DNA from 3 places in the Cobetia sp. SIMBA_158 genome. Region 1 is predicted to be linked to each of the others. Evidence: predicted binding sites of a transcription regulator. Region 1 holds the regulator's gene; each other region holds the start of a gene.
What was found. Region 1 encodes LexA, which represses DNA repair genes until DNA is damaged. Its sites were predicted from a motif close to TACTGTNTANNTANACAGTA; they were not measured.
Positions count from the first base shown of each region.

Region 2: R2R70_RS16220 (LexA family protein) is a predicted target of LexA. The motif match lies at 1,499-1,518, and genes of this name have one in related genera.
Region 3: ruvC (crossover junction endodeoxyribonuclease RuvC) is a predicted target of LexA. The motif match lies at 1,339-1,358, and genes of this name have one in related genera.

Region 1 is NZ_JAWJYL010000001.1:239,510-241,777, reverse strand. Features, by position in the region: gene lexA (transcriptional repressor LexA) at 500-1,129, shown strand; gene R2R70_RS01050 (hypothetical protein) at 1,276-1,515, opposite strand; gene R2R70_RS01045 (DUF6586 family protein) at 1,768-2,247, opposite strand; gene topA (type I DNA topoisomerase) at 2,247-2,268, opposite strand, start outside.
Region 2 is NZ_JAWJYL010000013.1:64,332-66,599, forward strand. Features, by position in the region: gene R2R70_RS16210 (FMN-dependent NADH-azoreductase) at 1-72, shown strand, start outside; gene R2R70_RS16215 (IMPACT family protein) at 183-809, opposite strand; gene R2R70_RS16220 (LexA family protein) at 836-1,312, opposite strand; gene ccmA (cytochrome c biogenesis heme-transporting ATPase CcmA) at 1,788-2,268, shown strand, end outside.
Region 3 is NZ_JAWJYL010000003.1:214,980-217,247, forward strand. Features, by position in the region: gene ruvA (Holliday junction branch migration protein RuvA) at 1-389, opposite strand, end outside; gene ruvC (crossover junction endodeoxyribonuclease RuvC) at 702-1,280, opposite strand; gene aspS (aspartate--tRNA ligase) at 1,561-2,268, opposite strand, start outside.

The sequences.
Region 1 (2,268 bases):
GCCCCGCGCGGCGACTCTCTCATGAGGTGGTGCAGGTTCACCGCAAGGCGCGTTCGATCATGGTACCCGTGAGCACTACCATCGGCGAACATTCGTTTGAAACACTTTGATTCTAGCGCGCCATGCCATGACTGACAATTCTCTCGCGTTTCAAACGCCAGAGGTTTAGCCAAGCCTGATATTCCCTCAGCGCTGACCATCCCGATTCAAGGACTCGTCATGCTCGGAAACTGACCACCCCGCCAGAGCCAGGCCGGGTTCATCTCCAGACATTCACCTCCAGACATTCACCTCCAGACATTCCCTTAAAGAAAGAATGTCTCGGATATCGACAGGAAAAGTCGCCAGACAGCGATATCCCGGCGACTACCTGCCCTTTGAGGCCACCACGCAAGCCACAATGCCTTGCATGACCGCCATGACTGGATACAATGACAGTTGTATGGATGCACACCCCGTGCCGTCAGCTCAAGATGCCGCCCAGGCCAAAGGCAATGCCATGACCCAGCCGCTTACTCCGCGCCAGCAGGATGTCTTCGACTTCATCATCAAGACCATCAAGTCCTCTGGCTACCCGCCGACGCGGGCCGAAATCGCCCAGGCGCTGGGCTTCCGCTCGCCGAATGCCGCCGAGGAGCATCTGCGTGCCCTCAAGCGCAAGGGCGCCATCGAGATGGTGCCGGGCACCTCACGTGGCATTCGCGTGCCGTCGCTGGCTGACGTCGACGACAGCGCCAACGATGGTCTGCCGGTGATCGGGGAAGTGGCCGCCGGCAGTCCGATTCTTGCCAGCGAGCATATCGACCGTCACTGCCCGCTACCGAGCGACTACTTCTCGCCGGCTGCCGACTACCTGCTGCGTGTGCGCGGCGTGTCGATGAAGGACGTGGGGATTCTGGAAGGTGACCTGCTGGCCGTGCACCGCACCACCAGCGTGCGTGACGGCCAGATCGTGGTGGCACGTCTGGGGGATGAGGTCACCGTCAAGCGCTTCCGCCGTGACGGGCATTACGTGTGGCTGGAAGCCGAGAACGAGGACTTCTCGCCGATCAAGGTCGACCTGCGCACGGACAGCCTGGAGATCGAGGGTCTCGGGGTGGGCGTCATCCGCGATGGTGGCCTGCACTGAGGCCTTGACCAGCAGCGCTTTGAGCAACGAGCTTTGCCCAGCAGTACCTTTCTCGCAGAGCTCTGAGCAACAGAAAAGCCGCACGCATTGCACAAAAAAACCCGCCTCGAGGCGGGTTTTTTTGTGCGCGAAGCGCGAGCGATGGATCAGTGCACGATGCCTTCTGACTGCTCGTCCTCGTCTTCTTCGCCATCCCAAAGGCGAGTCCGGGTGATGGCGTGGTCGATCATCTCACGCGCGACCTCGAAACGATTGTCACGCAGCAGATCAGCGGCCTCGTCCGAAATGCGAATGCTGAGCAGCGGCTCACCTTCGCTTTCCGCGGCGCGCAGAATCACTTCACCATCTTCCATTTGCACAATTTCAAGTACGGCGGGATCGGACACGTCATTCCTCCTGCACGGCATCTCGCGAGATACCGGCGTCGTTGTAATCGTCAGCGCGACGGCTGGCAAGCCCGGCACCGCGTTGCCATCAGCGACGCAGAAAAAAGTACGACCACAGCCAGAGCCATGGTCGTACCGGAGAATGCAGGGCTTGCCACAATGCGATCAGTCTAGCACCCGTGAAGGCGAAACGTCACCCGATTGCCATGCGCCAGTCATCACCAGCGTGCAGCACCAGATCAACGCCTTGACCTACCACTCGACACTCGACTCACGCAGCTGCGGCAGCAGCGCCTTGAATGCCGTGATGGCGGCGCTGAGACGCTCGGCCAGCGAGGCGCTCGAGGCTGCCGCGATGATCAGACCATCACCACGCGAACGCGATTCCTCGCGGCGCGCGACGCCGCCCTCTTCATGCAGGCGGGTCACATCCGCGACCAGCTCAGACAACCAGCTGTCGGGGCGCTCCAGCAGGCTGCGCAGCTGCTCGACCTCGGCGATGGGCGTCGGCGGCGACGCCAGGCGCTCGCGCCAGCTACCCTCTGGCCAGCGCGCCGTCACGGCACACTCTTCCAACAATGACGCCAGCGCCAACTCCAGCAGGGCGAGCGCGCCCTCTTCACCGGCCATGCGACGCGCCACGGCATGCTCATCGTCGCCAGAGGCTGCTGACTGGGCCAGCAGCAACTCGGACTGATACAGCAGCTGATTGGTACGGGCACGCTGGCTCATCAGCTCTTGGCTCCCTTGCGC
Region 2 (2,268 bases), on a different contig from region 1:
TCCAGGGCCGCCTCGCTGGCCGAGGCCAAGGCAGCCATCGCCAATCAGGTGGAAGCCCTGCAGTTCCGCTGAGAGAAGTGAAAACACGAACGCCATCGCCGCCCCTTGTCCGGGCGGCGATGGCGTTCGTGTTTGTGGAGAACCAAAGGGAGGCGCTGGCGTCGGTCAGTCGCTGGTGCAGATCAGTCGCGGGAGTCGAGCACTTCCAGCGCTCCCTTGAGGCGCGCATGCAGTTCTTCCAGCGGCGGCTGGGTGCCGCCTTGCGGCCAGCCCGCCGTCAACACCACGCCATCGGCACCATATTCGCTGGCATCCACCGGCACATCGTAGCCGCTCAACCAGTGGCGAACATCGGCCTCATGGGCGAAGCCGACTTTCAGACGCCTGGGCGTGCGCGGCGTGAAGGTCGTGGTGGGCAGGTGCTCGAGCGCCTCGAGCACCGCGCGGCTGTATGCCCGCGCCAGGCCGCCGGTGCCCAGCTTGATGCCGCCGAAGTAGCGGATCACCACGCAGGCCACCTGGCCGACGCCACTGCCTTCGAGCACCTGATACATCGGCCTGCCAGCAGTGCCGCCCGGCTCGCCATCATCGGAGAAGCCGATGGCATTCTGCTCATTGGGTGCCCCAGCGATGAACGCCGTGCAGTGATGGCGTGCGTTGGGGTGGGCGAGATGCGCCTGAGCCAGCAGCCGCGTCATGCCTTCTGGCGTCGGGGCATGGGCCAGCCAGGCGATGAAGCGGCTCTTCTCGATCTCGATGCTGTGTTCATGGTGCGCCTCGGGCGCCAGTGCCGGTATCAGATAGGTCATGGCACCATCTTACCAAAGCGTCGCCCTCAGTGAGTGACGGCATTGCCGCGCACCACGCCCATCACCATGCCCAGCACTTCGATATCGGCATTCTTGAGATAGATGGGGGCCATGCTGTCGTTGGCCGGTTGCAGGCGCACGCCGGTCTTCTCGATATACAGCTTCTTCAGCGTCACTTCCTGCTGATTGATCATCACCACGGCGGTCTCGCCATTCTCGGCGCTTTCGCTGCGTTCGATGATGATGATGTCGCCATCATGGATATTGCAGTTGATCATCGAATGGCCGCGCACGCGCAAGGCGTAGGTATTGCGGCGCACCATGCGCGTCGGCACGGCAACCGTACCGCAGTCGGCGATGGCTTCGATGGGCATGCCGGCGGTGATGTTGCCGAGCAGCGGGATATCCATCATGTCGCTGGCGGTGATTTCCTGCCAGGCCTGGTCATTGAGCGGCAGGTTGTGAAGACGCTGAAGGTAGTGCGGAGCGTGAAGACGTGACATGAGCTATCCCCTGATGCCGTGCGGTCGGCGCGGATGGTGCGTCGGCCTGCGGTGCAGCGTGGAGGGTCGTCAGGCTGAGTTCATCTGTCGCCTGCTAGGCTCCGCGAACATGCTGGCAACGCGTTGAGCCGACCCGATCAGTCTGTGCCTGCACTCGGCAGGCGTGTGATGAAGGTACTGTATGGATACTGTTTTTGTATACAGTGTCTGCATCATAGCAAGCTCTCGCGAAGTGGCAAGAGGTGAGCGGATCGACTGGCGCCAATCCAGCGAAAGTGTGTCGTATGAATGTGCACCACATGTCGCTGATATATTTCTCGAGTGCTTGACTGCCCGTCATGGCGGGGCTGCGAGGTCAGGCGATCGGCTGCTCGGTGGTCAGTGTCGACCTCAGCTCGTAGAATGGCTCGCAGTGACCCCACGGGGTCAGCCCTTGATGTCGCACTCCGCGACGGCTCAGCCGCGAGAATCCGGGATGCCCAGCCAGTCTGCCAGCGATGAAGTCTGTAGCGCGCCGCCTCTGTTGGCGGTCGTGGCGCTCGGCTGTGAGCGTGATGAGCGGTGGCTGTTCGAGGGGCTGGATCTTTCGCTGCATGCGGGAGAGATCCTGCAGGTCGAGGGCCCCAATGGCAGTGGCAAGACGACCCTGCTCAAGATTCTGTCCGGTCAGTTCCATGACTACGAGGGCGAGGTGCTGTGGCGCGGCCAGCCCACCTCGCGGGTGCGTGACGACTTTCTGGGCTCACTGCTCTATCTGGGTCACCAGCCCGGCATCAAGGGCACCCTTACCGCATTGGAAAACCTTGCCTGGTATCAGGCGCTTGGCGGTCAACCGCAGGCGAAGGCAGAGGCCCGCCGCGAGCTCGCCTGGGCAGCGCTGGACGCCGTGGGGCTGGCCGGTTTCGAGGATGTGCCTGCCCAGCAGCTGTCCGCCGGTCAGCAGCGACGTATCGCGC
Region 3 (2,268 bases), on a different contig from region 1:
TCACGCATCTCGATGATCAGTCGATCCGCCGTCTTCTTGCCGACGCCCGGCAGACGTGTCAGCGCTCGGCTGTCTTCGTCGTGAACACAGCGAATGAAATCGGACTGCTCCATTCCCGACAGAATCGCCAGCGCCAGTCGCGGACCGACACCGGAGATCTTGATCAATTCACGGAACAGACGACGCTCGGGCTCCTTGCCGAAGCCATACAGCAACTGCGCGTCTTCGCGCACCACCAGGTGGGTGTAAAGCTGGCAATGTTCACCCACGGCCGGCAAGCCCAACAGGGTGTTCATCGAAGCTTCCAGTTCATAACCGACACCCTGTACATCAAGCACCAGCTGCGGCGGTTGTTTTTCCAGCAATGTCCCGGTCAGTCGTCCAATCATGTTGCGGCTGTCCTTGCTCGGCAGAGAACGTGTTCGGTGGGATCGTACTGCTCGCAGACCCGATTCTCTGCACGGATTGTTACAATGCGGGCAAGCCTACCAAAGATGAAGCGTAGGCGGCATGTCCCAGTGTCACGACGAATTTGTCGCATCTTTCTGACAGTCATACCTTGGGTGATGGCACGAAGCCTGATGCCACGCGGCTTGGCGCATCACGCAATCGACTGCTGCCAGGCTCGGCAGACACTCTACAAGTGACTGAAAAATCGCTATTAATTGAGCACAATACCGCATTTGTCGCTCAGCGGCATGTCAGACGTCGGGTTCGAAGTCTCGCCAACTGCTGCTACGCCGTACACGGGTTCCCTTGCGTCGACTGGTATTCCCCAACCCCAAGGCTTCCAGCTGGTCATTGCCGGGCGTCAAGCGTCGACGCGCGAAACAATGCGTCAAGGCGATGGCCAGCGCATCGGCGGCATCGGCCTGCGGCGTGGCGGAGAGCTTAAGCGTATGCGTGACCATATGCTGCACCTGAGACTTCTCGGCGGCACCGGTACCGGTCACGGCCTGCTTGATCTGCCGCGGCCCGTATTCGAATACCGGCAAGCCGTGATTGGCCGCACACACGATGGCAGCCCCGCGCGCCTGGCCCAGCTTGAGCGCCGAATCGGCGTTCTTGGACATGAAGACCTGCTCGATGGCGAATTCCGCGGGACGATGCAGGGCGATCACCTCGCTGATACCGGCATAGATCTGCGCCAGGCGCTGATCCAGACTGACCTGTGACATGCGAATGCAGCCACTGTCCACATAGCGAGGCTGAGCCGCAGAGACATCCAATACCCCATACCCGGTCAGACGTGAGCCCGGGTCGATGCCAAGAATGATCATGCTGCCGCCTCGTCTCTCACACTTTCCACCTTCGCTGTCGTCATCGCGCCATCGCTCTTACTGTGTATATAACCAGCCACCATGCCACAAAAAAGGCGGTGCGACACTGACATTGCCTGACGTGAACGCCAGCAAACAGTCTCGCACCGCCTTGTCGGGCTTGCTCGCCCCCTCGCCTACCAAGCCACAGGGGCAAACCTGCCACTGCGGGACCGCCCTTGTCTGATCGAATCAGTCCAGACGGCCCCACCAGTCACTCTCTCGGTCATGCGCCGCTGAATCAGGCCTGACCGCTTTCGTCTTCGACCTTGACCTTCTGACGCAGACGGATGTTCAGCTCCTTGAGCTGCTCACCGCTGACCACGCCCGGGGCGTCGGTCATCATGCAGCCGGCGCTCTGGGTTTTCGGGAAGGCAATCACTTCACGAATGGTCTTGGCGCCGGTCATCAGCATCACCAGACGGTCGAGACCGAAGGCCAGACCACCATGGGGCGGCGCGCCGAACTTCAGGGCGTCGAGCAGGAAGCCGAACTTCTCTTCCGCTTCTTCTTCACCGATGCCCAGCACTTCGAACACGGTACGCTGCATGGCCTGATCGTGGATACGGATGGAGCCGCCACCCAGCTCGGTGCCGTTGATGACCATGTCGTAGGCGCGAGACAGTGCCGCTTCCGGGTTGGCCTTGAGCTCTTCCGGCGTGCAGGACGGCGCGGTGAACGGGTGGTGCAGCGCGCTCAGGCGGCCGTTGGCGTCGGCTTCGAACATCGGGAAGTCGACGACCCACAGTGGCGCCCACTCGCGGGTGTAGAGGTTGAGGTCTTCACCCAGCTTGACGCGCAGCGCACCGATGGCCTCGGCCACGATGTTGGCCTTGTCAGCACCGAAGAACACGATATCGCCATCGACGGCGCCACAGCGGTCCAGCACTTCATCCACGACGTCTTCCATGAACTTGACGATCGGCGACTGCAGACCCTCGACGCCCTT